Regions from separate parts of the Bacillus sp. PK6-026 genome, predicted to be linked through region 1. Evidence: riboswitches for the same ligand, from Rfam matches in the RefSeq annotation. Region 1 holds a riboswitch; each other region holds the start of a gene.
What was found. Region 1 has a riboswitch for S-adenosylmethionine ahead of M1D59_RS05040 (methionine ABC transporter ATP-binding protein). Riboswitches for the same ligand answer to the same signal wherever they lie in the genome.
Positions count from the first base shown of each region.

Region 2: it holds a riboswitch for S-adenosylmethionine, as region 1 does, so the genes downstream of both, mtnW (2,3-diketo-5-methylthiopentyl-1-phosphate enolase) here and M1D59_RS05040 (methionine ABC transporter ATP-binding protein) in region 1, are expected to answer to the same signal.
Region 3: it holds a riboswitch for S-adenosylmethionine, as region 1 does, so the genes downstream of both, M1D59_RS06685 (methionine biosynthesis PLP-dependent protein) here and M1D59_RS05040 (methionine ABC transporter ATP-binding protein) in region 1, are expected to answer to the same signal.
Region 4: it holds a riboswitch for S-adenosylmethionine, as region 1 does, so the genes downstream of both, M1D59_RS08580 (YezD family protein) here and M1D59_RS05040 (methionine ABC transporter ATP-binding protein) in region 1, are expected to answer to the same signal.

Region 1 covers NZ_CP096418.1:991,723-999,770, reverse strand. The annotation lists gene M1D59_RS05065 (alpha/beta fold hydrolase) at 1-9, shown strand, start outside; gene M1D59_RS05060 (hypothetical protein) at 57-398, shown strand; gene M1D59_RS05055 (L-cystine transporter) at 444-1,829, opposite strand; gene M1D59_RS05050 (MetQ/NlpA family ABC transporter substrate-binding protein) at 1,956-2,774, opposite strand; gene M1D59_RS05045 (methionine ABC transporter permease) at 2,796-3,446, opposite strand; gene M1D59_RS05040 (methionine ABC transporter ATP-binding protein) at 3,449-4,450, opposite strand; SAM riboswitch class I at 4,550-4,663, opposite strand; gene cspB (cold shock-like protein CspB) at 4,967-5,167, shown strand; gene M1D59_RS05030 (ABC transporter permease) at 5,284-6,225, opposite strand; gene M1D59_RS05025 (ABC transporter ATP-binding protein) at 6,218-7,141, opposite strand; gene M1D59_RS05020 (ABC transporter ATP-binding protein) at 7,161-7,862, opposite strand; gene M1D59_RS05015 (GntR family transcriptional regulator) at 7,859-8,048, opposite strand, start outside.
Region 2 covers NZ_CP096418.1:1,474,045-1,482,092, forward strand. The annotation lists gene M1D59_RS07485 (carbon-nitrogen family hydrolase) at 1-484, opposite strand, end outside; gene M1D59_RS07490 (pyridoxal phosphate-dependent aminotransferase) at 580-1,770, shown strand; SAM riboswitch class I at 1,820-1,919, shown strand; gene mtnW (2,3-diketo-5-methylthiopentyl-1-phosphate enolase) at 2,003-3,220, shown strand; gene mtnX (2-hydroxy-3-keto-5-methylthiopentenyl-1-phosphate phosphatase) at 3,217-3,915, shown strand; gene M1D59_RS07505 (methylthioribulose 1-phosphate dehydratase) at 3,876-4,502, shown strand; gene M1D59_RS07510 (1,2-dihydroxy-3-keto-5-methylthiopentene dioxygenase) at 4,518-5,054, shown strand; gene fosB (metallothiol transferase FosB) at 5,082-5,546, opposite strand; gene M1D59_RS07520 (YkvA family protein) at 5,533-5,850, opposite strand; gene M1D59_RS07525 (aspartyl-phosphate phosphatase Spo0E family protein) at 6,069-6,311, shown strand; gene M1D59_RS07530 (PAS domain-containing sensor histidine kinase) at 6,370-7,881, opposite strand.
Region 3 covers NZ_CP096418.1:1,319,260-1,327,307, forward strand. The annotation lists gene M1D59_RS06665 (esterase family protein) at 1-59, opposite strand, end outside; gene M1D59_RS06670 (helix-hairpin-helix domain-containing protein) at 171-626, opposite strand; gene M1D59_RS06675 (DinB family protein) at 638-1,126, opposite strand; gene M1D59_RS06680 (helix-turn-helix transcriptional regulator) at 1,206-2,153, opposite strand; SAM riboswitch class I at 2,281-2,397, shown strand; gene M1D59_RS06685 (methionine biosynthesis PLP-dependent protein) at 2,463-3,587, shown strand; gene metC (cystathionine beta-lyase) at 3,577-4,752, shown strand; gene M1D59_RS06695 (DUF819 family protein) at 4,797-5,987, opposite strand; gene M1D59_RS06700 (MarR family winged helix-turn-helix transcriptional regulator) at 6,159-6,728, shown strand; gene M1D59_RS06705 (hypothetical protein) at 6,718-7,002, shown strand; gene M1D59_RS06710 (serine hydrolase) at 7,179-8,048, shown strand, end outside.
Region 4 covers NZ_CP096418.1:1,679,705-1,687,752, forward strand. The annotation lists gene carB (carbamoyl-phosphate synthase large subunit) at 1-741, shown strand, start outside; gene M1D59_RS08560 (dihydroorotate dehydrogenase electron transfer subunit) at 738-1,508, shown strand; gene M1D59_RS08565 (dihydroorotate dehydrogenase) at 1,508-2,443, shown strand; gene pyrF (orotidine-5'-phosphate decarboxylase) at 2,412-3,131, shown strand; gene pyrE (orotate phosphoribosyltransferase) at 3,128-3,757, shown strand; SAM riboswitch class I at 3,921-4,027, shown strand; gene M1D59_RS08580 (YezD family protein) at 4,130-4,246, shown strand; gene M1D59_RS08585 (phosphoadenylyl-sulfate reductase) at 4,332-5,033, shown strand; gene M1D59_RS08590 (inorganic phosphate transporter) at 5,045-6,109, shown strand; gene sat (sulfate adenylyltransferase) at 6,135-7,271, shown strand; gene cysC (adenylyl-sulfate kinase) at 7,285-7,878, shown strand; gene cobA (uroporphyrinogen-III C-methyltransferase) at 8,030-8,048, shown strand, end outside.

The DNA of each region.
Region 1 (8,048 bases):
GAAGAATAAAACCGATCAGGACTGGGGATGGTATACGTAAAAAGGAGGTTGACCCTTTGTTTAGAAGAAGATCAGGCATCCATCCCGCTGTATTGGTTTTAGGATCAGCTGCATTGACCGCGGCTTTTTCTCCCGAAATCCGCAAAAGATTGACAGGCATGTTCGCGAAGGGCATGGGAGGTCGACAGCAAGGTAACGGCCGAAACCAGATGATGATGAATCCGGCTGACATGATCAAACAGGCTTTCAATTCCGGAGGACAGTCACAGGAACATCGCCAGTCAGGCCATACGGCAAACGACCAGCATCAATCAAGCCATATGACTGCCCCGGTTAATGTCATGAACGATCAGACTGCAAACCAGACGATGTTCGATAACGACCAAAACTATTCATAAAAAACGGCCCGCACGAGCAATCAAGCTGTGCGGGCCGTTCTTCTTTTACACTTCTGCTTCAATGATATTAGTACGGTCTTGGTACGTGTCTTTTTCAAGTTCATTTGTTGCTTTGCTTGTGACAAGTCCTGACGTCATGCTGCCGCTGACATTAAGAGCCGTACGCCCCATGTCGATGAGCGGCTCAACCGAAATCAGCAGTCCGGCAAGCGCTACGGGCATATTTAACGCCGAAAGGACGAGAAGCGCTGCAAATGTCGCACCTCCGCCGACGCCTGCCACTCCGAAAGAGCTGATCGCAACAACAGCGATAACCGTGAACAAAAATGACGGCTCAAGCGGATTTTGTCCGACCGTCGGCGCAATCATGATCGCGAGCATTGCAGGGTAAATTCCGGCACATCCGTTTTGTCCGATGGACAGTCCGAAGGAACCGGCAAAGTTTGCAATGCCTTCGGGAACACCGAGGCTGCGCTGTGTTTTAATGTTCAGCGGCAAAGCGCCTGCGCTTGATCTAGATGTAAACGCGAATACAAGGACCGGAAACGCCTTTTTCAAGTATGTGACAGGATTTAAACCGCTGAATGTAATGAGCAGCAGGTGAATGATGAACATGACGATCAGCGCCACATATGAAGCGATGACAAATTTGCCGAGCTTGGCAATGCTGTCGAGATCGCTCGTTGCAATCGTTTTTGTCATGATCGCCAATACACCGTAAGGCGTCAGCCTCAGAATCAACGTCACTACACGCATAATGATCGCATACACGGCATCAACCATCTTTTTGAAAAGCTCAGCTTGTTCAGGCTGTTTTCGATTGACCCCGAGATACGCGATTCCAAGGAAAGCCGCAAAAATAACAACGGCGATCGTTGATGTCGGTCTTGCTCCCGTAAAATCTAAAAACGGATTCCCCGGAAGAAGCTCGACAATTTGCTGTGGAAGTGTTTTGGCTTCCATGTCCTGCGATTTCTGTTCGAGTTCCGCCCCTCTCATTGACTCTGCCTGGCCTTGATCCACATGGACAGCCTGCAGGTCGAAAGCAAGTGCGGACGCGATTCCCACCGCAGCAGCGACAGCTGTCGTCGCGATCAAGAGGCCGATGATCAATCCGCTGATTTTTCCGATATTGTGCGTCAGTTTAAGCTTTGTAAAAGCACCCAAAATCGAGATGAATACAAGCGGCATAACGATCATCTGCAAAAGCTTCACATAACCGCCGCCTGCAATATTAAACCAATCAGATGTCTGCGTAATCGTTTCTGAAGACGAACCATATATAAAATGCAAAGCGAATCCAAAAACAATGCCGATTCCCAGAGCGGTAAATACCCGCTTAGAAAACGAAACATGTTTTTTTTGCATCATATAAAGGAGCGCCATCAGGCCGAGCATGACGATAATATTAATAACAACAAATAATGTCATGGTAACAAAAGCACCCCCAGAATTTTTTACATTTAAAAACTATAGTACAACAAACCTGATTGGTCAAGTAGGAATTATCGATGTATTTCAATATATGACCCGGGAATCAATTGCGCGACTGACATTTTATTCGCCGATGTCTTTCAGTGGAACAAAAGTCGGCAGCTGTGCACCGTCAAACTCTTTTTTGATCAATTCAGCGGTATCGTCTGATTGGTACAGCTCAACGATCTTTTTCAAATCTTCACGGTCCCGGTCTTCTGTTCTGGCCGCAATAATGTTGATGTACGGTGTCGCTGTTTCGTCTTCCAGTTTAATCGAATCTTTGACAGGATGGAAGCCGGCGTCAACCGCTATGCCGTTGTTGATAACAGATGCAGCGACGTCGGGAAGCACGCGCGGCGTTTGCTCTGCGGCCACCGTTGTGATTTTGAGTTTTTTAGGATTTTCTTTAATCGCATCAAGCGTTCCGTTTCCGTCAAATCCGTCCTTTAATTGAAGCAGGCCGGCGGACTCCAACAGGAGCAAGGCTCTGCCCATGTTCGTCGCTTCGCTCGGAACAGCGATTTCCGCGCCGTTTGGTATATCGTCAGGCGAATCATACTTCTCGGAATAAATGCCCATCGGAGCGATGATCGTTATGCCGATCGGCGAAAGTTCAAGATTGCGTTCCTTTTTGAATGCATTAAAGTAAGATATCGTCTGAAATGCATTGGCGTCAATGTCACCGCCCGCCAAAGCCTGGTTCGGCTGAACATAATCAGAATATTTGACGATTTCAAGCTTTAAGCCTTCTTTCTCGGCTTTTTTCTTCACAAAGTCCCAGATTCTTGTATCCGTTCCGCTGATGCCGATTTTAATGGTTTTCGCATCAGAGTCTGCCGCACACCCCGCGATCACTCCCGCAAGCAGCAGTAAAATGATAACAAATGTGAACTTTTTCATCATAGCTGTCTCCCTCTCTGTTTATCTTCTTCTCAATTTTTTGGACAGAACGTTTCCGGATGTCTGCAATCCCTGCACAACGATGACGAGAATTGCAACCGTGATGATCATCGTCAGCGTGTCAAACCTTTGGTAGCCGTATGTGATCGCCAAATCCCCAAGACCGCCGGCGCCTATCGCACCAGCCATCGCCGACGCTCCGACCAATCCGACCGTTGCCACCGTAAAACTCAGCACAAGCGAACCGAGCGCTTCCGGAATCAGAAACCGGAAGATGATCTGCCGCGGAGTCGCTCCCATTGCTTCAGCGGCTTCAATGACTCCCGGATCGACTTCAAGCAGAGAGTTCTCGACGAGCCTTGCGATGTAAGGCCCCGCATAAAAAGTCAGGGGAACAATCGCTGCCGATGTGCCGATGGACGTCCCCACAATCAGCCTTGTCACCGGAATTAAAGCAACCATCAAGATGATAAATGGAACGGAACGGAAAATGTTAATGATCATATTGACAACCGTAAAAACTGCCGGATTTTCAAGCAGATGCCCCTTCCTTGTGACAACCAGCAAAATGCCGAGCGGAATGCCGATCACGCTTGAAAATAAAAGCGAGAAAACCGTCATTTGAATCGTCTGAACCAGTGCGTCAATGATTTGGTCATATGTAACAAGCATGCTTATACCTCCCTGATGCGAATGTTTTCTCTGCGGATATATTCGAGCGCCCGCCCGATTTCACCGTCTTCCCCCTGCAGTTCAACCGTCATACTGCCAAACGGAATTCCCTGAAGCTCTGTAATCGTTCCGTGCAGAATGTTGACTTCTACGTCAAACCGCTTTGCCACTTGCGAAAGAAATGGCTTCCCGGAAGATTCGCCGACAAATTGAAGCTGGTAGAGATGCTTCACATTTAATTTTTGAATCGATTCAGGTATCTCGTGGTCGATGGCTGATTTGACAAAGCTTTTGGCCGTTTCGGTTTCCGGCGCGGAAAACACGTCAAACACGCTGCCTGATTCAATGATCCTTCCTTTTTCAATGACCGCGACTTTGTCGCAGATTTCTTTTGCCACATTCATTTCATGAGTGATCAACAAAATCGTGATGTTATATTGTTCGTTGACGCGCTTCAGCAGCTTCAAAATATCGCCGGTCGTCTGCGGGTCAAGCGCGGATGTCGCTTCATCACAGAGCAGAACCTCCGGATTTGTCGCCAGCGCCCGGGCAATGCCGACGCGCTGCTTTTGGCCGCCCGACAGCTGATCCGGATAATCGCGGGCTTTATCCTCAAGTCCGACAAAATGGAGCAGTTCCGTCACTTTTTGCTTGATTTCGGCTTTCGGTGTTTTGACAAGCGCGAGCGGCTCAGCGACATTAGCGAAAATCGTCTTTGAATTTAACAGGTTAAAATGCTGAAATACCATGCCGATCTTCCTTTTAACAGCTCGAATCTCAGCTTTCGACAGAGACATCAAGTCTCTTCCGCCGACGAATACCTTTCCGGCCGTCGGTTTTTCAAGGAAGTTCACACAGCGGATCAGCGTGCTTTTCCCTGCGCCGCTGAATCCGATGACGCCGTATATTTCCCCTTTATCTACATGAAGGTCGATTCCATTGAGCGCATGAACCTTCTGTCCGCCGCTTTCATAGACCTTTTCAACGCCTTCAAATGTAATCATGATGATCTTCCTCCTCTTTTTGGCTAACAAAAAAGGCTCCCTCTTAAAAAATAAGAAGAAGCCTTAGACGACACGAAGTAAATAGAGTGGTCCGCTCTCTTCTTATCTTCCAAGCCCGTACGGCTTGTTGGATGTGGCACAGTATTCTGCTGTATGCAGAACCCGCTGCCGAGGCTTCATAGGGCCAATTCCCTCCGCCTCTCTGAATAAGAAGTGTTGATGCATGAAGTTTTACCTAACTTTACAGCTTCTTTGAAATGTTGTCAATCAGAATTGTGAAAATTTCAAAAACCCGCTTTTTAATGCTTTATTTTTCGCCCTGATTATTAAATTTCACTTTTTTTAAAAAAATTGTGTTTAGCAGTTGTAATTTCGCTTAAACACTGGTAAAGTAAAGGTAATTATTTTTGTTCGAACTATCTTTAAGAAGAAAGTTTTGTAAGAGTTTTCGTCTTGGAAGTTTGTTTTAGAGCAAGAATAGTGAATTTAAGCGTTATCGCTTTAGGAGGAAATTTCATGCTAGAAGGTAAAGTAAAATGGTTTAACTCTGAAAAAGGTTTCGGATTCATCGAAGTTGAAGGACAAGACGATGTATTCGTTCATTTCTCTGCTATTCAAGGCGAAGGCTTCAAAACTTTGGAAGAAGGCCAATCTGTATCTTTCGAAATCGTTGAAGGAAACCGCGGACCACAAGCTGCTAACGTAACAAAAGCGTAAGCTGTGAACCGCTGATCTTCATACAGGACTGCTGACCGAATGTCAGCAGTCTTTTTATATTTAAAAAAAGCCTGACGCCCGGAAAACCGGCGTCAGGCTTTTTTTGCGAAAACCGCTTATGAAGCGATGTCTCTTTTTGTGAATGCACCAAAGGCGAGCACATGAAAAACGATAAAATAGACAGCCAGCACCACAATCGAGAATCCCAGCGTCATGTCTGAAACAAGCGGAGATCCGTCAAAGTATTGAGTGAGATCAGTGTTGGCAAATAAGATGTATTTCACCCAATCAAATTTCGTTGCGAGCAAGTTTGTCACCGTTCCGCCCATTGCCAAAAGGAAAATTGAAATACCTACGGCAAGCGAGCTGTTTCTGAAAACAGCTGAAATCATAAAGGCCATTGTCGCCATCATCAAAAGCGATATTGAATTCAGCAAATAGCTGCCGGCCAAGTGCAGCAGCAGGCTTTTTTCTTCAACGGTTCCATCGGCGTACGCCAAGTGAACCTGGCTGCCGTCGCCTGCCCCGAATAAAGCAAGGCCTGTGATACCCGCGCTTGCGAACAGAATGAAAAGCAAAGCCAATGCAAAAAGCAGAACTGTAAAATATTTTGCCAGCAAAATTTTAAAGCGGCTGATCGGCCTGATGACAAGCAGCTTCACCGTTCCCCAGTTGAATTCATTCGCAACGATTCCCGCAGCCACCGTGATCACAAACAGACCGAGGAGAGGAATGTTGCCGCTCGCGTCGCTGATGAACGACAGGGCCGAATAGTCCCCGTCTTCCGGCAAATCGTGCTTGATTCGATACTCATTAATGGCGGTCGACCGTTCATAGCTTTTTTCAAGTGCCGGATTATTGACCCCTTTAAGTTGTTCTTTCATATCTTTATTTTCCTGCATCAATTCTTTTTTCCAGTCCGGGTTTTGGTCTGTCTCTCCGATCATCTTTGTGAGAACGCCCAGCCCGATGGCAGATAACAGCAAAATCGCAATCATGACATATGTGCCTTTTCGATTAAAAATTTTGATCCATTCATTTACGATGAGATTAAACATGCTGAGCTTCCTCCTTCTCTGCGGTGATTTCCAGGAACCGGTCTTCCAGCGATTTGTTCACAGCCTTCACTTCATATAGGCGGACACCGTTGTCTGACAAGTGTTTGATCAAATCAGGCACTTCATCTTTTTGAAGGCTGAGCTCTATCCCGCCTTCCGCTTCGTCAACCTTCATCTTTTTGAAGGCAGCCGCTTCCCGCATCAGAGCCTGATTGTCATCCGCTTGAATATAATAGCGCTTCTTTTCATCCCGAGCGGGTCCGTGCACATGCTGAATATCCCGGAGCTTTCCGTTCTGGATAATGGCGATCCTGTCGCACATCAGCTCCATTTCTGAAAGCAGGTGGCTTGAAACGATGACCGCCATACCTCTTTCTCTCGTCAGCTTTCTTAAATGATCGCGAATTTCCCGGATACCGGCCGGATCAAGCCCGTTCGTCGGCTCATCGAGAATCAAGAGCTTCGGATCGTGCAAAAGGCTTTGGGCCAGGCCAAGCCTTTGTCTCATTCCTAAAGAATACGTTTTGACCTTATCGTTGATCCTGTTTTTCAATCCGACAAGCTCGACGATTTCGTCAATTTTCTGTTTCGTCACGCCTTTCGTCATGCGCGCGTATTGCTGAAGGTTTTGATAGCCCGTTAAAAATTTATACAGTTCCGGATTTTCAACGATCGCTCCGATATGCCGCGCGGCCTTTTCAAAATTTTCTTTTACGCTGACGCCGCACACGGCGATTTCACCGGCGGTGATGTTCATATGCCCGACAATCATCCGGATCGTCGTCGTTTTTCCGGCGCCGTTCGGACCTAGGAAGCCGAATATTTCGCCTGCCCGAACGTCAAAGCTCAGGCCGTCGATAATCTTTTTCCCCCTGATCGTTTTTGATACATTTTTTAATTCCAAAAGTGTTTCCACTGTTTCTCCTCCAGCCTTTTCAATTTTTTTCTTCAATAAACCGTTTCAGCCATTCCAAAAGCGACATTCCGGATTCCTCGCGCAGCTGTTCGACATCCTTTTTTTCTTCAATTCGGCCATTTAAGACGACGACGACCTCATCCAAAATTTGTTCAATTTCATGAATCTCATGGGTGGCGATGACGATTGTCTGCTTATCAAGCTCCAAATATGTAAGAAGGCTTTTGACGATCGATTCTCTCACCATCGGATCAAGACCGGAAAACGGCTCATCAAGCAGCACGACTGCTGCATCGCGCGCCAATGTGAGCGCGAGCTTCAGCCTGCCCCGGTTGCCTTTGGAAAGCTTGCCGATTTTTTTATCCCCGTCGATTTTCATGTCCTTTAACAGGTCCCACGCTTTATTTATACGGAAATCGGAAAACTGGGTTTCATAAAAGTGAATCATATCCTTGACCCGAAATGGATCGTAGAACATATCGAGCTCTGTTAAATAGGCGATGTTCTTCGTCTCCTTTCTGGCTGCCGGCCGCCCTCCGATCAGCACCGAGCCCGAATCCGGAAACGAGAGCCCTGTGATCAGCTTCAAGATCGTAGATTTGCCGCTGCCGTTCGGTCCTGTCAACCCGTAAATTTTCCCGGGAGAAAGTGACAGATCGGCCTCTTTGAGCGCATACTCTTTGCCAAACTTCTTCGTGACATTTTTCAGCTCAATCTTCATTTGGGATCTCCTTTCTGAAGAAAACGGTCAAGTTCCAACAACATGTCTTGTTTAGACAAGCCAAGCTCTTCCATGCTCTGGACAAATTGCCCGATAACTTCCGACCTCATCTCCCGCTTTAAATCATCGATGACTTCCGTATGTTCAACAACAAAGGTGCCCTGTCCCCTTCTGGTCTCCACCACG
Region 2 (8,048 bases), 480 kb from region 1:
CACCTTCCTTCGTATGTTTTCTGATCCATTCCGGGAAACGGATGTCGTAGCAGATAAACCCCGCAGCCGGGATCCCTTCAAGCTCGAAGCTCCCGTCGCCTGAGCCCGCTGACAAATAAAGGTGTTCGTCCATCAGCTGGAAAAGGTGAGCTTTGCTGTATTCTTTGATCAAATGTCCGTTTTTGTCTGCGATGTACATGATATTGTACACACCGCTTTTTTTCTTAACGGCGACAGAGCCGCATATGATATGGACACGGTTTGCTTTTGCCGTTTCCTGCAGCCATCTCTTCGTTTGCCTGCCTTCTTCATCTGCGATGGAGCCGAGATTTTTTAAATCATAACCCGTCGTCCACAGCTCGGGAAGGAGAAGAACATCCGCTTTCCGGCTTTCCTGTTCGATCAGCTGCTCCGCTTTTTTAAAATTTTCAGAAGGATTGCCGTATGCGATATCGAATTGCAGACATGAAATTGTCAGCTTCAATCTGGATCACCTCATTTTTTTCTTTACATTTTACATTTAACAATATATGATGATGGACTATCATTTCAAGAATTTTTCAAAAGCGGGTGAATCATATGAAATTTGAGCTTTCAGATGTGCTGAAACAGCTGCCTGAGCAGTTTTTCGCTTCCTTGGTGAAAAAGGTGAATGAAAAAATCGCCGCCGGCCATGATGTGATTAATCTCGGCCAGGGGAATCCCGATCAGCCGACACCTGATCACATCGTTGATACAATGGCGCAAGCCGTTCGCAACCCTAAAAACCATCAGTATTCCTCCTTTCGCGGCAGCCGTTCACTCAAGGAGGCGGCAGCCGCGTTCTATCGAAGGGAATACGGCGTAGAGCTCGATCCCGAACGCGAAGTCGCTGTATTGTTCGGCGGAAAAGCCGGTCTTGTCGAGCTTCCGCAATGTTTGTTAAATCCGGGGGATGCCGTGCTCGTTCCCGATCCCGGCTATCCCGACTACTGGTCGGGCGTTGAGCTGGCAAGAGCGAACATGGAAACGATGCCGCTTACAGCGGGCAATCAGTTTCTGCCTGACTACAGCCGGATTCCGAAGGAAGTGAAAGAAAATGCGAAGCTCATGTATTTAAATTATCCAAACAATCCAACCGGTGCCCAAGCCACGCCTGTTTTTTTCGAAGAGACTGTCCGGTTTGCCAAGTCGAACGGAATTTGCGTCGTCCACGATTTTGCCTACGGTGCGATCGGCTACGACGGCAAGAGGCCTGTCAGCTTTCTCGAAACGGAGGGGGCAAAAGACACAGGAATCGAAATTTACACGCTTTCCAAAACGTATAATATGGCTGGATGGCGGGTCGGGTTTGCAGTTGGCAACGCATCTGTGATCGAAGCGCTGAACCTTTATCAGGACCATATGTATGTCAGCCTTTTTAAAGCGGTCCAAGACGCCGCGGCAGCCGCGCTTCTATCAGACCAAGCGTGTGTCAAGGAGCAAAATGAGCGCTACGAAAAAAGGCGGGATGTATGGATTCGTGCGGTCCGCGAAATCGGTTGGCACGCGGATGCTCCGCAAGGTTCTTTTTTCGCCTGGATGCCTGTCCCTGACGGGTATACATCTGAGGCTTTTTCCGATCTGCTTCTCGAAAAAGCGAATGTCGTCACAGCGCCCGGCATCGGCTTCGGCAAATACGGAGAAGGCTATGTGAGAGTCGGCCTCTTGACAAGCGAAGAGCGGCTCCGGGAAGCGGCTTCGCGCATTGCCAAGCTGAATATATTCAAAAAGACCGGCCACAGTCATTGACAACCGGGAAAAACGATGGGATAATTCAAAATAATTTATAAAATCAATATTCTTATCAAGAGCAGGCAGAGGGACAAGCCCGATGAAGCCCGGCAACCGACTTTTTAAGCACGGTGCTAATTCTTGCAGCTGACGCTGAGAGATAAGGATTCGAACCTGAAATGCGAAACCTCTTTTAGCTAAAGCAGCAAAAGAGGTTTTTTATATGCATGAAGCAGGAAGGAGCTACAGAATGAGTGAACTTTTGGCAACATATGTTTTGACAGATCAAGGATGTGACGCAGAAAAGCGGGCCGAGCAAATCGCGATCGGACTGACGGTCGGGTCGTGGACAGATCTGCCGCTCTTAAAGCAGGAACAGCTGAAAAAGCATAAAGGACGCGTCGTCAAGGTCGAAGAAACAGAAAGCGCGCTGGGGGAAAAACAGGCAACGGTCACCATCGCTTATCCGGAAGCCAATTTTACAAGCGACGTTCCCGCTGTGCTGACGACCGTTTTTGGAAAGCTGTCTCTCGACGGAAAAATCAAATTGGCGGATTTGGAGTTTTCGCAGTCTTTTAAACGATCATTGCCGGGCCCGAAATTCGGCGTATACGGGATCCGGAAAAAAATCGGCGAATTTGAAAGGCCTCTGTTGATGAGCATTTTTAAAGGCGTCATCGGCCGCGATATGGAAGACTTGAAGGAACAGCTCAGACAGCAGGCGCTCGGCGGAGTGGATTTGATCAAGGACGATGAAATCTTATTCGAAACAGGCAGTGCCCCCTTTGAAAAACGAATCACGGAAGGAAAAAAAGTGCTTGAGGCAGCTTTTGAAGAAACAGGGCGCAAAACGCTGTATGCCGTCAACCTGACGGGCAGGACAATGGAGCTGAAATCGAAGGCGAGAAAAGCAGCCGAGCTCGGAGCCGATGTGTTGCTGCTGAATGTGTTTGCCTACGGGCTCGATGTTTTGCAAAGCCTTGCGGAAGACGACGACATCCCGCTGCCGATCATGGCGCACCCGGCAGTAAGCGGCGCACTCACTTCGTCGCCGCATTACGGTTTTTCCCATTCGCTCTTGCTCGGCAAGCTCAACCGGTATGCGGGTGCTGATTTCAGCCTGTTCCCTTCACCGTACGGAAGCGTTGCTCTGCCGAAGCGGGATGCGCTTGCCATATATGATGAATGCACGAAGGAAGACGTTTTTAAACCGACATTCGCCGTCCCGTCGGCCGGTATTCACCCCGGCATGGTGCCGCTCTTGATGAAAGACTTCGGCATTGACCATATCATCAACGCAGGCGGGGGGATTCACGGTCATCCAAACGGAGCGGCAGGCGGAGGAAGGGCGTTTCGGGCGATCATTGATGCCGTCCTGGAAGCGGAGCCAGTCGAAGAAAAAGCAAAGCGTTCTCCCGATTTAAAGCTCGCCCTTGAAAAATGGGGAAGGGTTGAGGTTTCCGTATGAGGCAGTCGCTTATCATTTGCGATTTTGACGGAACCATTACAACGAACGACAACATCATCAGCATTATGAAACAATTTGCTCCAGAAGAGTGGCTCGCTTTAAAAGACGGGGTTCTGTCCAGGGACATATCGATTAAGGACGGGGTCGGCAGAATGTTTCAATTGCTGCCGTCAAGCCTGAAAGAAGACATTATGGAATATGTAATGAAACAAGCCGAGATCCGCCCCGGGTTTACAGAGTTTGTCTCTTTCCTGGATGAGCAGGGTCTTCCGTTTTACGTCGTGAGCGGAGGGATGGACTTTTTCGTCTATCCTCTGCTTGAAGGCATTGTCGAAAAGGAACGCATTTACTGCAATGAGGCCGGCTTTTCAGGACGCAATATCGAGATCCGCTGGCCGTATCCGTGTGACGGCAGCTGCGGAAATGAATGCGGCTGCTGCAAGCCTTCTATCATCCGCCGGCTGAAAGGCCGGGACGATTTTGTTGTCATGATCGGGGACTCTGTTACAGATGTTGAAGCTGCCAAATGTTCCGACTTGTGCATCGCGCGCGATTATTTGCTGCGGGAATGTGAGGGGCTCGGCCTGAAGCATGCGGGATTCGGTGATTTCCGTGATGTAAAGCGAATACTTGAAGAGACCGCGGAGGTGAAAGAATGGACCCTGAGCAAAAATGGCACGAACTTGCCGAGGTAAAAAAAGAGCTTGCGGAAAGGGATTGGTTCCCTGCGACAAGCGGCAATCTGTCAATCAAAGTATCAGAAGACCCGCTGCGATTTCTCATCACAGCAAGCGGAAAAGATAAGCGAAAAGCATCCGCGGAGGATTTTCTGCTGGCGGACGAAGAGGGGAGACCGGCTGAGACCGGACATACGCTGAAACCGTCGGCGGAGACGCTGCTGCACACCCGTGTCTATCAAAATACAAACGCGGGCTGCTGTCTTCACGTCCATACGATTGACAACAATGTCATCTCAGAGCTTTACGCAAAAGAAAAGCAAGCGACATTCAGAGGCCAGGAAATCATAAAGGCGCTCGGTCTTTGGGAGGAAAATGCGGAGGTTGCGATCCCGATTATCGAAAACAGCGCTCATATTCCGGATTTGGCGGCGGATTTTGCCGGACACCTTTCAGGCGATTCAGGGGCAGTGCTGATTCGCAGCCACGGCATTACCGTCTGGGGAAAAACGGCATTTGAGACAAAGCGGATGCTTGAAGCGTATGAATTCCTGTTCAGCTGGCATTTAAAACTGAAAGCTTTGCAGGCTTACCACGTTAATTAAAAAGGGGGAGAAAGCATGGCAACAATTCGAATCCATGATGAACAAAACACGACCATTGAAAAGCAGGAAGAAGTAGAACAATTTCTAAAGGGGCAGGAGGTCATTTATGAAAAATGGGATATCACAAAGCTGCCGGCCGGCTTAAAAGAAAAATACGATTTGACCGATGAAGAGAAACAGGAGATTTTAGACGTCTTTGCCGCTGAAATCAAAGACATTTCAGAACGCCGCGGCTATAAAGCGAGCGATGTCATCTCGCTTTCCGACCAAAATCCGAAACTCGATGAGCTCTTGAAAAATTTCAAACAGGAACATCATCATACAGACGATGAAGTCAGATTTATCGTCAGCGGCCACGGCATCTTTGCGATAGAAGGAAAAGACGGCACATTTTTTGATGTCCTCTTAAATCCGGGAGATTTGATCTCCGTTCCTGAAAACACCCGCCATTATTTCACGCTTCAGGAAGACCGAAAAGTCGTGGCTGTCAGAATCTTTGTGACGGCAGAGGGCTGGGTGCCGATTTATGAGAAAGAGAGTGTGAGCCAATAATGAAAAAGCGTCCGTGTGGACGCTTTTTTATTTGTTTCTGTCATAAAGGGCCTTGATGTGGCCTTCATGAAAGGAGAGATGCTGTTTTTCATTTTGATAGTATTGAAGACGGTCAAATACAGAGCCGGTGTGAAGCTCGAACTTATGGCCGTCCGGATCTGAGAAATAAATTGAATCTTTGTCGCCTTCATGCCGTTTTCTGCCCTTTAGCACGTTTACACCTAAATCGCGTAATTTCTTTTCCCAGAACGGCAAATTTTCCTGTTGAATCGAAAAGGCGATATGGGTGTAAGAGTCATGGATTTCCTGTCTCTTAATGTCTTTCTCTTCGTTTAATGCGAGCCAGATGCCGTTCAGGTCAAAATAAGCGGTTTTCTCGGCCTTTACGAGCCACTTGGCATCAAACACCTTTTCATAGAATGAAATAGAGACGGACAGGTCAGAGACTGAAAACAAGAGATGATTGATACCGAGAATATTATTGTTTGCCATTGCCGTTTATTCCTCCCGTTAGATGTATTTCAAATCCGTCCAGCTCTTTGGTGATTTGCCTGAATAGAAAAGCGAGCACAGCCGCGTCATCAAGCCAGCCGACACCTGCGAGAACATCGGGAATCAAATCGATCGGAGACAGCACATAAATCAATGCCAGCGCGGCCAGTAAAATCGTTTTTTTCGGGAATAAGGGGAAGTCTCCCTTTCTCCAGGCTCTAAATGCCTTAAAAAACAATAAGAGGCCTGAATACGCTTCTTTCACGGCAAAGATGGTTCGGAGCCTTGACACTGGTTTTTTCATCATTTAGACCTCCTTCTATCCTCATGAACTCTTTTAAAGGTGTTTGCCGTATTTCATCGATGGGTATTACACCTTTAATTCCACAATTCTATTATACTCGATTTCAAAATAATTTTTTGAGAAATAGGTTTACAAAATAAGTATAATCTGTAATAATGCTCAAGTACGCAAAATCTGGATGGTTCTAAGAAACGATATGTCGGTAAGGGGTGAAGCGTATGCAAAATTATGTTGAAAAAGAAGCATTGCTCGTTTCCATCAGCAAGAAGCGGCAAATGATGGTTGAAGCCGCTGAAATCTATGGATTTACAGGGGATGAAACGATCAGGCGGAGCCAGGAGCTGGATCAATTAATTTATGAATATCAAAAACTGTCTATGAATGAAAATGCGTCGGACCATCTGCTGCAGGATTTTTTAGGCTGCATCGACTGTCTGACCGTTGAAAAATATACGGCATAGTGACTGAACGAAAAAGAGCTGCCGTGAAAGGCAGGCTCTTTGCAGGAACGGGGAAGCCTCAGTCAACCTGTTCCTTTGAAGTCGGCAGCGTAATCGTTACAGTCGTTCCTTTATGCTGTTCGCTTTCGATCTGAATGGTTCCCCCGTACATGGAAATGATGCGCTTGCACACGACAAGGCCGAGTCCGGTTCCCTTTTCCTTTGACGTGACAAAAGGCTGGAAAATACTCTCCATCATTTCTTTTGGAATGCCTTCTCCGATATCCTTCACAATAATTTGCGCCTTCTCTTGATGATGTTCGATTTGAATGAGCAGCTTTCCGCCGTTTTTCATCGATTCAAGAGCATTTTTGGCGACGTTCAAGACAACCTGCTTAATATGATCTTTTTTACAATACACATAAGCCGGGTCTTCTCCATAGTCTTGAAATTCCACTTCCACATTATATAAATTTGCCTCAGAATGAATAATCGGCATGATTTCGTCAATCATTTCATTCATGGCGTTAAGCTGCCACTGCTCTGCCGTCGGCTTTCCGAGCACGAGAAACTCGCTGACAATCTGGTTGATCCTCCGGATTTCCTGGTCGATGATTGAGAAATACATTTGATCTTCTTTTGATTGATATTTTTTTTGCAGGAGCTGGATAAAGCCGCTGATACCTGTCAGCGGGTTTCTGATTTCATGAGCGGTGCTCGCTGCCAGGGTGCCGATTAATTCGAGCTTCTGGGCTTCATTTTGGGCGCGCTCCTGCTTGGTCCGCCGCTTCAGCAGCACATACTGGAGCATGAGGAACATAATATTCAGCAGAATGAAAATACTTAAAAATGACAGCAGAAGACTGTGAACGATTTCATCAAGCTGGACCGGTTCCGGATAAACTTCAAGCTTCCAGTCGATCTGATCCAAAAAAGCATCGACGGTGCCGCCGTCCGGCTTCTCAGGAGGAGAATGGCCTGCTGTAAAGACAATCTGATTCTTCTGGTTGAGAATTTTGATATAAAGCTCAGGGCTCAGGACGTTCATGATATTTTTCAGATAATCGACGCGGATCGAAGCCAGCAGAAAATTTGTCGTTCTGCCTTCGCTGTCATAGACAGGAGTAAAAATATTCAGCTCCAGCCTGTCCGACACTGTATGTATATCGTCTGTGATCACGGATTTCTTTGATTTTTCCGCTTTTTGCAGAATGTTCTTGTATGAAACCTTCTTTTTTTCTTTGACGGGAGACGTGCTCACCATGACATCGCCGTCTTTATTTAAAAGGTATAAAGCCGAAAAACGCGGTTCTTTTTTATACGTTTCCGTCAGGATTCGTTTGATATGCTGCTCATTAACAGGGTGGTTGAGGGCCGTGGCAAGGGAGCTGAGCCTTGCTTCTGTTTCGCCGATCAGGTAGTTGATTTGGTTGCGGTGAATATTGAGCATGAGAGTCGCAGTCTGACGGTGCTTTTCAGTGATATTTTCTCGTTCTTGTTCGTATACAAAAAAGCTTATAATGAAGGCGGGGATCATTACCAAGATCAAATAAAGCCTGACTTTCTTCCATAGATTTTTCAAATTGCGCATATTTTTACTCTCTCCCAATCGATACAGGAATAGGGGTATTATATCACTAGTGAGAGCCGATTTATAGAAAAGATAACCAATACCGTGAAAATAGGACACAATACCGGGGAATTTCCGGATATATCTATTTGATGTTCGATTCCTACTCATCATAACATGGTTTGAAT
Region 3 (8,048 bases), 330 kb from region 1:
TCGCCGAGCTCTTCCGAAAAAAGCTTCTTCTCCTGAATGACTCCTGTTTTCATAGCCAAGATGAATTCCTCCAGAAATAATGTTTGTGAACGTTTCCATTCATTTTAACACGAAATTCTCTTGTGAAAGAAGCGAAAAGGGCTGCCGAACTGTTCGGCAGCCGTGATTTTTTATGTCCGTTTTTTTTCGTACCAGGGCGTTGACGGTCTATCCGGAGGGTATCCGCAGCGTTCGCGGTACATTTTTCTTTCCTCTGTGAAATCCCACCAGCTTTTAGCGCTTTCGGGATCGTTGGCGTAATGGACGATGCATCGCAGCGCATCTTCTGCACAAGGATCTTCCCAGTAGCCTTTCAGTTTTTCGAGGCGGATGATCAAATCCGCACCTGATTCATGCTTGATGTCGCCAAGGGAATAGTAGCCCAGGTCAACGGCGCACTGCGCCATTTTCGGCCCGATGGAAGGAGCGGTTTGAAACTGGGCGAGCGCCTTGATGTATGCGGCGCGCTCCAAAGACGAACCGAGCGTATGTGCAAGGACGGACAGATCCATATATGCCGTGTTTTTTATTTTTACCTTGGCTGTCCTTAAGTTTGACCGTTCTTTTTTTGTCAGAGGCAGCTTCATATGAACACCTTTTAAAGATACAGATCGAACATGTTGACGTCATAGCCGAGCTGTTTTAAATAATTAAACAGCTGGGCCCTGTGATGGAAGACGTGGGTGAGCGTTTCCGTCAGCCAGCGGCTTTGGGTCATCCCTTCATCAAGGTAAAACGGCTTTGTTTTTTTCGTCAAAAATTCCTCGTCGGAGAGGGAAGTCATATACGTTTGAAAAGCAGCGAATCCTTTCTGCATAGCTTCAGCCATTTGGTCAGCCGACTGCAATGCACTATACTTCTTTTCAATTCGGGAGATGGCGGCCTCTTCCTTTTCCTGCATGATAGCCATGTCGGCTTCTGGGATGGCCGTCAGATGGCTTGCCAGTTCTTTCAGGCTTCGCATGCGGTCGGCGGGCCGGTAAGACCAGTCAGATTCCTTCACTTTTTTCAGAAGATGACACGTGGAGCGGATGCCCGTCTCCATCTCGTGGAACAAATCGCTCCGCAGGGCTTGAACTTGCTTCATTTGCTTCATCCTTTCCATTTTGCTTTATTCTAAAAGTATCACCTAATCCTGACAGGCTTTGTCACGATTCTAAAAAAAGTCAGTCGTACCTTGCTAAAATGTCAGCAGCCTTCCGTTTCAGCTGAAGCTTGATTTCTGCGGGTTCTTTGACAGTTGCCTCAGTGCCGAGGTTCCACAAAAGTTCCCCGAAATACTCAAGTTCTGGTCTGGGGAGGTTTGCATCGATCGCCCCCGTCCCGTCATCCCGCATGGTGAGGATCTTGAATAAGTCCACATCAGCCGCAGCCCGCCTGGCTCCTCTGCGTGTCAGTTCCGCTTGCAGCCGCACCGGTTCAGGGCACTCGCTCTCCGAATGTTTGATCCAGCTGAGAACCGATGGATAGGGAAGCTGGCGGGCCAGCGGGCTGGCCGCTTTTTCCGCCCGAAGGATGCGGTCGGCGCGGAACAGTCTGAACGCCTGCCTTTTAAAGCAATAGGCCGGACAGTACCAGAAGCCGTTCCAGCTGAACAAACCGATGGGCTGGATGGATCTCTCCGCGCAATCGTCTGTTCCGTCATAAACGACCGTCAAAACGGATTGATTGATGGCTGCATCAAGAAGCGTTTCTAAATGTTCGGCGGCTTTTGGACGATGCGGATTCCAGAACACGATTCTGTCTTTCATCGCATCAATCCGCTCCTGTGTTTCCACGGGAAGGTGGCGGTAGAACTTTTTTAAAACCATCCGCGTTTCCGCATCAAAGGGAAGCGATCCGAAAAACTGCAGAGATTGATACGCGAAAAACATAGCCGCCGCCTCTGATTGTGTAAAAAAGAGCGGCGGAAGCACAGGTTCATTCAGCAAATAATAGCCTCCGTTCGCGCCTGTTTCAGAATAGATCGGGACGCCGAGCGCGCTCAGCTCGTCCAGATCGCGGAGAATCGTGCGGTAGGAAACCCCGAATTCTGCTGCGAGCTCCCCGGCCGTAAATTTTCGTTTTGTATGAACGGTCATCATCAATTCGATTAATCGCTCTGTTTTTGGCATCTGATTCCTCCGGTTCCGTCGTTTGGTTTCATCATACCATGTTCAATATGAGGAAAGATTTAAAAATGACCCTTGAAAAATGTCTTGACTTAGGTTAAAGTAAAGAACAATCAGAAAATTGAAGAGATTCTTATCACGAGAGGTGGAGGGACTGGCCCTTTGAAACCTCAGCAACCGGTCTGCACTGACGATGTCAGTGTACCAAGGTGCTAAATCCAGCAAGCAGATGCTTGGAAGATAAGAAGAAGCGCATAATCCCCCTTCTTCTTATGAAGAAGGGGTTTTTTATTTTTAAAAGGATGGTGTCATATGACTGAACATGTACAAACAACGCTGGCGCAAATCGGCAACCGCAGTGATGAAATAACGGGAACTGTCAATCCTCCCGTTTATTTCTCTTCTGCGTACAGGCACAAAGGGATCGGGGAATCCACAGGGTTTGATTACATTCGCACAAAAAATCCGACAAGACAGCTTGTTGAAGATGCAATCGCGAAACTCGAAGGGGGAACGCGCGGCTTTGCGTTCAGTTCCGGTATGGCTGCCATTCAGACGATCATGGCTCTGTTTCAAAGCGGGGATGAGCTCATCGTTTCGTCCGATTTATATGGGGGAACGTACCGCCTTTTTGAAAACGAATGGAAGAAATACGGACTTCGCTTTTTCTACGACGATTTTTCAGACGAAGACTGTATCAAGTCGAAAATCACGAACAATACAAAGGCACTGTTTGTAGAAACGCCGACAAATCCGCTCATGCAGGAAGCTGATATTCAAAAAATCACGCAAATCGCTAAAGAGCACGACTTGCTGCTCATTGTTGACAATACGTTCTATACACCGGTTCTGCAAAAGCCGATTGAGCTCGGCGCTGATCTTGTCATTCACAGCGCGACGAAGTATTTGGGCGGTCATAACGATCTTTTGGCGGGGCTTGTCGTTGCAAAAGGCGAAGAGCTGTCTGAGGAAATGTTCCAGCACCAAAACGCCATCGGAGCGGTTTTATCGCCGTTCGATTCATGGCTCTTAATGAGAGGGATGAAGACGCTCGCTCTCAGGATGAGACAGCATCAGGAAAACGCGCGGGAACTTGCGGCCTTTTTGGAAGAGCAGGAGGAAATTGCAGATGTTCTTTATCCGGGAAAAGGCGGCATGCTGTCATTCCGCGTTCAAAAAGAAGAATGGGTTAATCCGTTGCTGAAAAATCTCAAGACGATCTGTTTCGCCGAAAGCCTCGGCGGAGTCGAAAGCTTCATCACCTATCCGGCGACACAGACCCATATGGATATCCCGGAAGACATCCGAATTGCAAACGGCGTCTGCAACAGACTTCTGCGCTTTTCAGTCGGAATCGAACACGTCTCCGATTTAAAGCAGGATCTAAAAGCTGCGCTGGAAAAAGTAAAAGGGGAGGCGGTTCCGCATGAGTCATGAAAACTGGACGCTTGAAACAAGGCTTGTTCATAACCAAAATAAAACGGACGGAGCAACCGGAGCCGTCAGCGTGCCGATCCAGCACGCCTCAACCTTTCATCAAGGTTCTTTTGACAAATTCGGCGAATATGACTACAGCCGGTCAGGAACACCGACAAGAACGGCGCTTGAAGACACGATAGCCGAGCTTGAGGGAGGGACGAGGGGATTTGCTTTTTCATCCGGAATGGCCGCGATTTCCACCTCCTTTCTGCTTTTGTCAAAGGGCGATCACGTGCTTGTCACAAAAGATGTGTACGGCGGCACTTACCGGATGATTACGGAAGTGCTGAGCCGCTTCGGGATTGAACATACTTTCGTCGATATGACGGATTTAAATGAAATTGCTTTAAACATAAAGGAAAATACAAAAGTCATCTACCTTGAAACACCGTCAAATCCGACGCTCGGCATTACGGATATCAGAGGCGTCGTCAAGCTTGCCAAGGCGCACGGCTGTCTGACGTTTCTTGACAACACGTTTATGACTCCGGCGCTGCAGCGGCCGCTCGAGCTCGGCGTCGATGTTGTGCTACACAGCGCGACGAAGTTTTTAAGCGGACACAGCGACGTATTATCAGGACTTGCCGTTGTGAAAGACAAAAAGCTCGGGGAAGAACTTTATAAGCTGCAAAATTCGTTCGGCGCTGTTCTCGGCGTCCAAGACTGCTGGCTTGTGCTGAGAGGGCTGAAAACACTGCAGGTCCGGCTTGAAAAAGCATCTCGAACAGCTCAGCAGCTCGCTGAATTTTTTGAAAAGCATCCGGCCGTCAAACAAGTGTATTATCCGGGGCTGTCTTCGCATCCGGGTGCGTCAGTTCACAGGCACCAGTCATATGGCGCCGGCGCCGTCCTTTCGTTCGAGCTGGAGAATGCAGAAGCCGTGAAAAAGATTGTGGAACGCGTTTCTCTTCCGGTCTTTGCCGTCAGTCTCGGCGCTGTGGAGTCGATCCTTTCCTATCCGGCAAAAATGTCACACGCCGCTATGCCGAAAGAAGAGCGGGAAAAACGGGGGATTACCGACGGCCTTCTGCGGCTGAGCGTCGGTGTGGAACATGCCGATGATTTGCAGGCCGATTTTGCCCGTGCATTGGAAGCCGTATCCGGAGCGTTCGCCCGATCATAAAAGAAACCGCAGACTCTTCAGGGAATCTGCGGCTTTTTTTGCGTTTAAACCAGGGTAGAAAACCATGTGCCCAAGAGGGTGCCGACATAATTGCCGATCAGATATCCGAACGTCCCGACCAGCATAACCGGAGCGACGAGGCTCTGCCAGCCTTTGGCGATCGCCATCGCCGCCGCTGTTGTCGGACCGCCGACAGATGCGTTGCAGGCCAAGAGAATTTCCTCGAGCCGAAAACGCAACAGCTTTCCTGCGGCAAGCGTTACGAGCAGGTTGGACATGGCAACCACAAACACAAATGCCAAAAGGAGCGGTGCGTTCATGAGAATGATCCGCAAGTCTGCCGGAATGCCGATCACCACAAAGAATAAGTAAATCAAATAAGTCCCGATTTCCTGTGTGCCGCGCAGCCGTTCAAAATAGCGGGGAAAGGCGATCGTCAGCAAAATTGTCAGCGTCGTCAGCAGCAGGAACTGGTCACCCAAGATAAAGGCAAGAAACTGAAACCCGCCGTCAGAAGAAAAACGCTCTTTGAAAAAGGCCGCTGTTTTTACAGACACAGCAACGATCGCGAAGGCGGTTCCGATGTTTAAAGCAATGTCCTGCAAGGACATCTCTTTTCTTTTCCAATAGGCTTCCGCCTGATTTTTACTGCCGGCCGTCTCTTCATGAACGCCAAAGCGCCTTTGAAACCATTTAAGCGCCGGTATCCCCATTAAAATGAAAAAAAGAAGAGCCATCATAAAATTATCCGCAACCACCGTCGATGATACATATTCACCGGGAGTTGAGAACTTCGCGGCCATCGCCGCAAAATTCACGCCTCCGCCGATATAAGAGGCACTGATCATCCCGCCGATTTGGTCAAGGTGCGGAATCTGCTGCTTAAACAGAAAAAAAGCAATCACGCTTCCGGCAGCAGTGCCCAGGGCGCTGATGCAAAAGATCATCAAAAGCCTGCCGCTTTCTTTCAGGATCTTCCGCACATTGATTTGAAAAAGCAGCAAAGGTATCGCAAGCGGAACAACATAGGACCACACCGCATCATAGACGGGGGACTCGGCCGGTAGAATCCCCGCATTCGTAAACAGCATCGATCCGCCCAGCGCCAGTACAGCCCCCGATACTGCCGCAGCCCAGCGATACCGCTGCTCCAAATAAATACTCACCGCCGCCCACACCGCAATAAACCCCCAAAGCATCCATGCATCATCCGCTGAAATGAGTGAAGAATTCATTATATTCCCCCTATTCTCATCCTATATTTTTAATTATCAGATAATTAAATAGTGTAAAACGGAATGTCCAATTGATCAATCACGAAAAAATAGTCACCATGTTGACAAAATTAACGAGAAATAGTATTGTATATTAGTCAGCATGTTGACTATATTCAAAGGAGAGAACAAATGGATACCAACAGCTTAATCAACGAATTACATTTGATGCAGCAAAGCTATGCGACATTGTTTTCGGTTGTCAATAAGGTGCAAACCCGAGGTGACGAATACATGGAAATATTAACTTCGAGGCAACACATGGCACTCATCGCCATCGCGCATTTGCCGACTGAAACTGCCACGCTTACGAATATCTCCAAAAAGCTTGGCACAACCAAACAGACCGCCAACAAGCTGATGACAGGTCTGATCAAAAAAGGTTATGTTAAATCAGTGCCAAATCAAAAAGACAAACGCTCTATTAATATTGAAATGACCGCTGAAGGAAAGAAAGTGCTGGTGGATTGTTCCGAAAGGTCCGTCTATTTCTTGGCTGACTTGTTTCAGCAGTTTACTGCCGAAGAGGTTGCGACATTTTGGCGGCTGCTGCAAAAGCTTTACCGTTTTGACGGTGAAGAACAAGACGGTTTTGAGGAGAATGCAAACATTCAGCTTGGCGTAGGAAATTCATTAGATACAGAAAAGATTCTCGGAGAATTTGAGAAACGCCGCTACGGAGGAGAAAATGATGAAAAATAATCTTTATGTAAAAGCAACAACTTTTAAAATCAAAGGAAAGGAGAAGCTCTATCATGCAAAAGATAAATTCCTGCAGACAAAGGAAACCATTCGCCGCGGCACAAAATTAGACAGGACAGGACCCTTTTTCTCAAGCTGCATTGCTCTGATCATCATTGGTTATTCCTGGGGGACAAAGGCGGAATGGCTCGTCTGGTTAGGGGCGGCAAGTCTTTTGAGCAACGTTTTATTGCTGTTTGCAACATTTTTTCGCCGAAATCAAAAATCGATTTGACATTCGTTTGCGCAGGATCTAGTGGCTCGCATCGTAGATCAATGAATGACTTGCGAAAAGGATGTTGAAACTTATTAGAATTGTAGACTAGCGATTTCAAAGACAAGAAGCATTCTTGTCTTTTTTTGTTGAAACCTCTTATTTCCATATGCGTATAAAGAAAGGGAGGTGGAAAAGTGAAACAGAAAAAAAGAGAACAACTTGTTAACCTGTTTAGTGTGTTAAATGAAAAAAAGCAGATCAACGCGGCGGTATTAGTCGCTGAAGACGGAGACATTCTTTTTCAAGGCGCCTTCGGTTATGCAAACTTGGCAGATAAGCGTTTATTGCAGGAGGATTCCTTATTTGAATTAGCATCGCTATCCAAGCCGTTCACTGCTTTGGGCATCCTTCAATTAGCACAGCAAGGGGTATTGAATATTGAGGATCCCGTAGAACGGTGGATAACCGGATTTCCTTATCAGGGCATAACGATTCACGATTTGTTGACACATACGTCGGGTCTGCCCGATTATATGGAGTGGTTTTTACAACATTGGGATCATAACAAGATTGCTGTTAATCAAGATATCGTTGATATGCTGATGAATCATCAGCCGCAACGCTATTTTGCCCCGGGTGAAGGTTGGCTGTACAGCAATACGGGATATGTGCTGCTTGCGGTTATCATTGAAAAGGCATCCGGTCTGAGTTTTGCCGAATATATGAAAAAAAATATCTTTGAACCGGTGGAAATGCGGAACTCAAGGGTGTATAACAGAAGGCTTCAACCTGAAACCATTGAGAACTATGCGTATGGATATGTGTATGACGTGCATACAGAACAGTACGTTCTGCCTGATGACCTTGAAGAAACAAAATATGTCTGCTATCTTGACGGGATTCAGGGGGACGGAACCGTAAACTCAACCATTCATGACTTATATTTGTTTGACCAGGCCTTATATACAGATTGTTTGATCAATCAAGTCTCAAAAGAGCTTGCTTTTACTCCCGCGTCTCTGAAAAACGGAGAGTCTGTAGATTACGGGTGTGGATGGGTGCTT
Region 4 (8,048 bases), 690 kb from region 1:
AAAGATGAGGTTTACGTCCTTGAAGTCAACCCGAGATCGAGCCGCACGGTGCCGTTTCTCAGCAAAATCACCGGCATTCCGATGGCCAATCTCGCAACAAAAGTGATTCTCGGCGGGAAGCTTGCCGATATGGGCTATACTGAAGGCCTTCAAAAAGAGCAGGAAGGCGTATATGTGAAAGTGCCGGTCTTCTCGTTTGCAAAGCTGAGGAGAGTGGATATCACGCTCGGACCGGAAATGAAATCGACCGGGGAAGTCATGGGCAAAGACAGTACTTTGGAAAAAGCGCTGTACAAAGGACTGATCGCTTCAGGCATCCAAATTCCGAATTACGGCTCTGTTCTCCTGACAGTTGCTGATAAAGATAAAGAGGAAGGTCTATTGATCGCCAAGCGGTTCCATGCGATCGGCTATAAAATATTGGCTACGGAAGGAACGGCCGGCTATTTAAGAGACGCATCCGTACCTGTTAAAACCGTCGGGAAAATCGGCGAAGAAGGCACAAATCTCCTTGATGTCATTCGAAACGGGGAAGCGCAGTTCGTCGTCAATACGCTGACAAAAGGGAAGCAGCCGGCAAGGGACGGCTTCAGAATCAGACGCGAATCCGTTGAAAACGGCGTTGCCTGCCTGACATCCCTTGATACGGCGGAAGCGATTTTGCGGGTGCTTGAAAGCATGAGCTTCCGCGCCGATCATATGCCGGCGATTAGAATTGAGCAAAAGGCGGCCGTCAGATGAGAAAAGGGTATATGACAGTCCGTTCAAACAAGTGTATCGCGGATCATATTTATCAAATGGTACTGGAAGGGGAGATTGCCGAAGTTTGCGGCGCTCCCGGCCAGTTTCTTCACATCAAGGTCTCAGATTCCCTCACGCCGCTTTTGAGGCGGCCGATCAGCATCGCCGACATCAACAGAGCTGCCCGGCAGGTGACCATCATCTTTCGCAAGGATGGGGAAGGCACGAGTCTCCTGTCTTTAAAACAGGAAGGAGATCAGATCGATGTCCTTGGTCCGCTCGGCAACGGTTTTCCGGCTGAATCGCTTGAACCGGGGAAAACGGCTCTTCTTGTCGGAGGGGGGATCGGTGTTCCGCCGCTTTACGAGCTGAGCAAACAGCTGACAAATAGAGGGGTGCACGCGATCCATGTGTTAGGATTTGCTTCTGCAAAAGACGTCTTTTACGAACAGGAATTCAGCCGTTTCGGGCGTGTGTATGTGGCAACCGCAGACGGCACCCGCGGTTCAAAGGGATTTGTTACAGATGTCATTGAAAACGAGGGGCTTCAGTTTGACTGCATAATGGCCTGCGGACCGACGCCGATGCTGAAAGCTTTAAAACAGCGCTATCCGGATAAAGAGGTTTATCTGTCAATGGAAGAGCGCATGGGATGCGGGATCGGCGCTTGCTTTGCCTGTGTCTGCCATACGGAAGAAAGCGAAACATCTTATGTGAAGGTATGCCTTGATGGTCCTGTTTTCAAAGCCCAGGAGGTGCTGTTATGATGCTCGAAGTCAATTTGCCGGGCCTTCAATTGAAAAATCCGATCATGCCGGCTTCAGGCTGCTTCGGATTCGGGAGAGAATTTGCGAACTTTTACGATCTTTCACGTCTCGGTGCGATCATGATTAAAGCGACGACGAGCGAACCGCGCTTCGGGAACCCGACGCCGCGCGTCGCCGAGACGCAAGCCGGCATGCTTAATGCCATCGGTCTGCAAAATCCGGGTTTAGAGGCTGTCATGGAACACGAATTGCCGTGGCTCGAACAGTTCGATACACCGATTATCGCCAATGTCGCCGGCTCGCAGATCGACGATTATGTTGAAGTGGCTGAAGAAATCAGCAAAGCGCCGAATGTTCATGCGCTCGAGCTGAATATTTCCTGTCCTAACGTGAAAACGGGAGGGATCGCCTTCGGTACGCAGCCGGAAATGGCCAGTGAGCTGACGAAAGCGGTGAAAGAGGTTGCGAGCGTTCCCGTCTATGTGAAGCTGTCGCCGAATGTCGCGAATATTACCGACATCGCTCTTGCCATAGAAGAAGCGGGAGCGGACGGTTTGACGATGATCAACACCCTGATCGGGATGCGGCTCGACTTAAAAACGGGAAAGCCGATCTTGGCGAACAAAACCGGCGGATTATCAGGCCCTGCTGTTAAACCGGTGGCCATCAGAATGGTGCATGAAGTCAGCCAAAAAGTCAGCATTCCGATCATCGGCATGGGCGGTGTCCAGTCAGCGGAAGATGTGCTTGAGTTTTTGCTGGCGGGTGCGAGCGCAGTCGCCGTCGGCACCGCAAACTTTGTTAATCCGTTTGTTTGTCCCGAAATCATCGCCGATTTGCCGCGCGTTTTAGAAAAATACGGATACCGTTCGTTGAACGAGTGTATCGGAAGGAGCTGGAAGGATGAAACATACGCCGCCCATCATCGCGCTTGATTTTGCATCAGCACAGGAAACATATGCGTTTTTGGACCGGTTTCATGGAGAAGAGCTTTTCGTGAAGGTGGGCATGGAGCTTTTTTATCAGGAAGGGCCGGCCATCCTTGAAAAGTTACAGGAGCGCGGCTGCCGCATTTTCCTTGATCTAAAATGCCACGACATTCCAACGACCGTATACAAGGCGATGAAAAGGCTGGCGGGGTTTGGCGTCAGCCTTGTCAATGTGCACGCAGCAGGCGGAAAGCAAATGATGGAGTCGGCGCTTGAAGGCCTTGAAGCGGGGACTCCGGCAGGCCGAAAACGCCCTTCATTAATTGCTGTGACCCAGCTGACAAGCACGTCTTCAGAAATGCTTCAGCAAGAGCTGCTGATTGAAACGCCGCTTCTCGATACAGTTGTTCACTACAGCAAGTTGGCTAAAGAAAGCGGACTTGACGGTGTCGTCTGCTCCGTCCATGAAGCCGAACACATTTACCGGGCCGCGTCTTTAGATTTTCTGACCGTGACACCCGGAATTCGCATGGCGGATGACAAAAACAACGACCAGGTCCGGGTGGCGACGCCTGGCTACGCAAGGGAAAAAGGCGTGTCGGCGATCGTTGTCGGCCGTTCGATTACACAGGCAGAAGATCCTGTGTCAGCCTACAGAAGAATAGGACATGAGTGGGAGGGAACCAAGGCATGAAAACAGACATTGCAAACCATTTATTAAGAATCAAAGCGGTTTTCCTGCGCCCGAACGAGCCGTTTACATGGGCGAGCGGCATCTTGTCGCCCATCTACTGCGACAATCGTTTGACGCTTTCATATCCGGAAGTAAGGGATGATATAGCTTCAGGGCTTGCCGGACTGATTCAAGACAAGTTTCCCGGAGCCGAAATGATCGCCGGTACGGCAACTGCAGGAATCCCCCATGCCGCGCTTGCCGCCGACAGGCTGAGCCTGCCGATGTGCTACGTCAGAAGCAAACCGAAGGCGCACGGCAAAGGAAACCAAATTGAAGGCGCTGTTGTAAAAGGACAAAAAGTCGTTGTAATTGAAGATTTAATTTCAACGGGAGGAAGCGTCCTTGAAGCGGCAGCCGCTCTCACAGAGGCGGGATGTGAAGTGCTCGGTGTCGCCGCCATTTTCACTTACGGGCTTCCTAAAGCTGCCGCCGCCTTCAGCGAAGCGGGCGTTGAATACCGTACGCTGACTGATTACGATACATTGACAGAGGCTGCGCTTGCCGGCGGATATATCAGCGAACAGGATGCCGCCAAACTGAAAGAATGGAAGGCGGATCCTGAAAGCAAGTCTTGGATGGATTAATGATAAAAGCCGTATTCTCCTAATGGGAGAACGGCTTTTTTTGCGTCTTTTTACAGATTTAAAAATAGTAAAATCGGATTATTTTTATTTTTTATTAATCCTATAAAAAAAGTCGGGTTGACTTTTGTTCGAATTGTGCTAAAATTTTAAAATAACAAAAGCAAACTTATCAAGAGCGGTGGAGGGACTGGTCCGATGAAACCCGGCAACCTGCGTGTGAAGCGTAAGGTGCTACTTCCAGCAAAATGCCCTCATTTTGAGAGATAAGGAATAGCGGAGTTCCTCGTCTTTCTTTCAAATTTGGAAGAAAGATTTTAATTTTTAGGGGCAGAGGAGGAGCTAGAAGTGAAGACAGATGAACAGCTTGAAAAGGTGATCATCAAAATGAAAGACATGCTGAAAGACATGAATTACGGATCGATCACATTCGTTGTTCAGGACGGCAAAGTCATTCAAATCGAAAAAAATGAAAAAATAAGATTGAAATAGCTGACTAGACAAACTAGAGGCGGTTTTCACAGTTTTTTTCTGCTGGAAGCCGTTTTTTTGTTGGCGAAAAAAGGGGGAACCGAAAATTTTTACTTACAGCACATGGGAAGAACCAAATATCTCTTTTCAGGAAGATGACTCTTATAAAGGAGCGCTGTCCGTCTTGAAATGGGCATACGGACATTACGGAAATCAGCTTGTATATGCGTGCAGCTTCGGAATTGAGGGAATCGTCCTGATCGATTTGATTTATAAGGTGAAAAAAGATGCGGTCATCGTTTTCCTTGATACGGGATTTCATTTTAAAGAAACGTATGAAACGATCGACGCTGTCAAAGAACGATATCCAGGCCTTCAGATTATCATGAAAACACCGGAGCTTACCGTCGAAGAGCAGGCGAAAGAATATGGGGACGAACTATGGAAGACCGCTCCGAATTCCTGCTGTGAAATGAGGAAGGTCATTCCTCTCCGCGAGACGCTTTCAGGCTACCCGGCGTGGCTGTCGGGCCTGCGCCGCGAGCAATCGCCCGGGCGGAGCAAAACGAATTTTTTGAACAAAGATGAAAAATTCAAGTCTATCAAAGTTTGTCCGCTCATTCATTGGACGTGGAAGGATATTTGGAGATATGTGACAAAGCACGATCTCCCGTACAATCCGCTTCATGATCAAGGCTACCCGAGCATCGGCTGCGCTCCGTGCACCTCTCCGGCCTTTACAATGGATGATCTTCGATCAGGCCGCTGGAACGGATCGGCTAAAACAGAATGCGGATTACACGAGTAAGGAGATGAGTCATGGAACTTGCCGCCATTTTATTTAGCATGTTTTTTGCGATGAATATCGGAGCGAGCGGTGCAGCTGCTTCAATGGGAATCGCCTATGGATCTGAAGCCGTCAAAAAGAAGTTTCACGCACTAATAATCTGTGCAGCAGGCGTTCTCTCGGGCGCCGTCATCGGCGGAGGAAACGTCGTGAAAACGATCAGCTCAGGCATCATTCCCGAACGGGTGATTTCGCTTGAAATCGTCTGCATTATTATCGGCTCGGCGGCACTGTCGCTCTTTATCGCAAATGTACTCGGCATCCCGCTTTCGACAAGTGAAGTGACGGTCGGATCTGTTGTCGGAGTAGGTGTCGCTTACCAGGTTTTATATGTGAAATCTTTGCTTGTCATCGTCTCATTTTGGGTCGTTGTACCAATCGTCGCTTTTACCTTTACATTTGCGATGGCAAACATCATGAAAAAAACGATCAAACGTCCAGCCTCGGGAAAGAAAGCAAAGGTTTTGGCGGTCATTCTGTTGATCACCGGGTTTTTTGAAGCCTTCTCAGCAGGCATGAACAATGTCGCAAATGCTGTCGGACCTCTGGTGGCGGCGCATGTTTTGACAGTCGGGGAAGGAACGCTCTACGGCGGACTGTTTGTCGCGCTGGGCGCCCTTTTACTGGGCAGGCGCGTTCTTGAAACAAACGGCAAAAAAATAACGAAATTTTCAAAAGGAGAGGGGATCATCCTTTCCGGAACAGGAGCCGGGCTTGTCATCATCAGTTCGATTTTCGGTTTGCCGGTTCCGCTTGCGCAAGTCACATCATCTTCTATTATAGGGATGGGAATGGCAAAAAACGGCGGCAATGTCTTTCATAAACAAGTGGTCAAAACGATGCTGAAAGTATGGGTCGTCTCGCCGTTCCTTTCATTAAGCCTGTCTTATATGCTGGTCAGCCTTTTATTAAAAGGAGACTATTATGCTCTCATCGTCGTCACAAGCGTCCTTCTGGCATCTGTCGGGACGATCAGCCTGATGAGAGCAGTCAAAAAAGAGCACAGCTCCGTCCATGAACAAGGCGGAGGAATTTAAACACAAAGTAGGGGGAAACAAGTTTATGAGTTTAGCACCACACGGCGGTGTATTGGTTAACCGCGTCAATGAAGCATACGATTTTCAACATATCGCACAGGAAATAGAATTGGATTTAATGGCTTTTTCAGATTTGGAGCTGATCGGAATCGGTGCGTACAGCCCGATCCAAGGCTTTATGACAGAGAAAGACTATCTGTCCGTTGTCGAAAATATGAGACTGTCAAGCGGCGAAGTATGGACGCTTCCGATCGCTCTGCCTGTTGACGAGCAAAAAGCTTCAAGCTTAAAAGCGGGGGACACCGTCCGCCTCACCTATAATGGGGAAACATACGGCGTCATCGAGATCGAAGACATCTATACGCCGGACAAGAAAACGGAAGCCGTCAATATCTATAAAACCGACGAACTCGAGCATCCGGGCGTCAAAAAATTGTTTGACCGCGGCAGCGTTTATGTGGGCGGGCCGATCACTCTCATTAAACGGAGCGTAAAGCAATTCCCGGCCCACACATTCGAACCTTTGGAAACAAGAAAAAAATTCGCAGAACTCGGCTGGAAAACGATCGTCGGATTCCAGACGAGAAATCCGGTTCACAGAGCGCACGAATACATTCAAAAAACGGCGCTCGAGACAGTAGACGGTCTTTTCCTCAATCCGCTCGTCGGGGAAACAAAATCAGACGATATTCCGGCTGATGTCCGCATGGAAAGCTATCAGGTGCTGCTTGACGGCTACTATCCAAAAGACCGCGTCTTTCTCGGCGTTTTTCCGGCGGCGATGCGCTATGCGGGGCCGAAGGAAGCAATCTTCCATGCGCTTGTCAGAAAGAACTACGGATGTACGCATTTTATCGTCGGAAGAGACCATGCCGGAGTCGGCGATTACTACGGCACATATGAAGCGCAGGAACTGTTCGATCAGTTCGCGCCGGAAGAGATCGGCATTACGCCGCTGAAATTCGAACACAGCTTCTACTGCAATGTCTGCGGTTCAATGGCTACGGCGAAAACGTGCCCTCACAGCAAAGAACATCATGTCATTTTGTCCGGTACAAAGGTGAGGGGCATGCTGAGAAACGGCGAGTTCCCGCCGAGCACATTCAGCCGTCCAGAAGTCATTCAAACATTAATCAAAGGCTTAACGGCCGGGGTTTCTTAAGGGGGAGCATCTCTTGGTAAATAAAGATATTGTTTGGCATGAAGCGTCCATTACAAAACGGGAATATCATGAGAAAAATAAACATAAAAGCTCGATCGTTTGGCTGACGGGCTTGAGCGGTTCAGGAAAATCAACAATTGCCAATGCCGCAGCGCGTGAGTTGTTTGAACAAGGCTACCAGGTCACGGTGCTCGACGGCGACAACGTCAGGCACGGACTGAACAAGGACCTCGGGTTTTCCGATGAAGACCGGAAGGAAAACATCCGCCGGATCGGCGAGGTCGCGAAGCTCTTTGTCGAACAGGGGACGATCGTCATTACGGCGTTCATTTCCCCTTTTAAAGAAGACCGCGGGCTTGTCAGACAGCTCGTCGAGGAAGATGAGTTTCATGAAGTCTATGTGAAATGCGATTTGGCGACGTGCGAGGAGCGCGACCCGAAAGGCTTGTATAAAAAAGCGAGAAACGGAGAAATTCCATTTTTCACGGGGATCGATTCGCCTTATGAAGAGCCTGAAACGCCTGAGCTAGTCCTTGATACAGGCGCACATAATCGGGAAGAGTGCAAAAATCAGCTCGTCCAATACGTGAAAGATCAAACGAAATAAAATGCGGGTGAAATAGGAAAGTGCTGCACATGCACTTTCCTATTTCATAAAGAAAACGTTTGGTTTTTGTGATATTTTCAGGCACCAAACGCTTTCTTTATGATTTATAATGATTGAAGAAGACGTTGATCAGATCGGGGGGAGATCTAAGATGGGGAAAGTATATATCG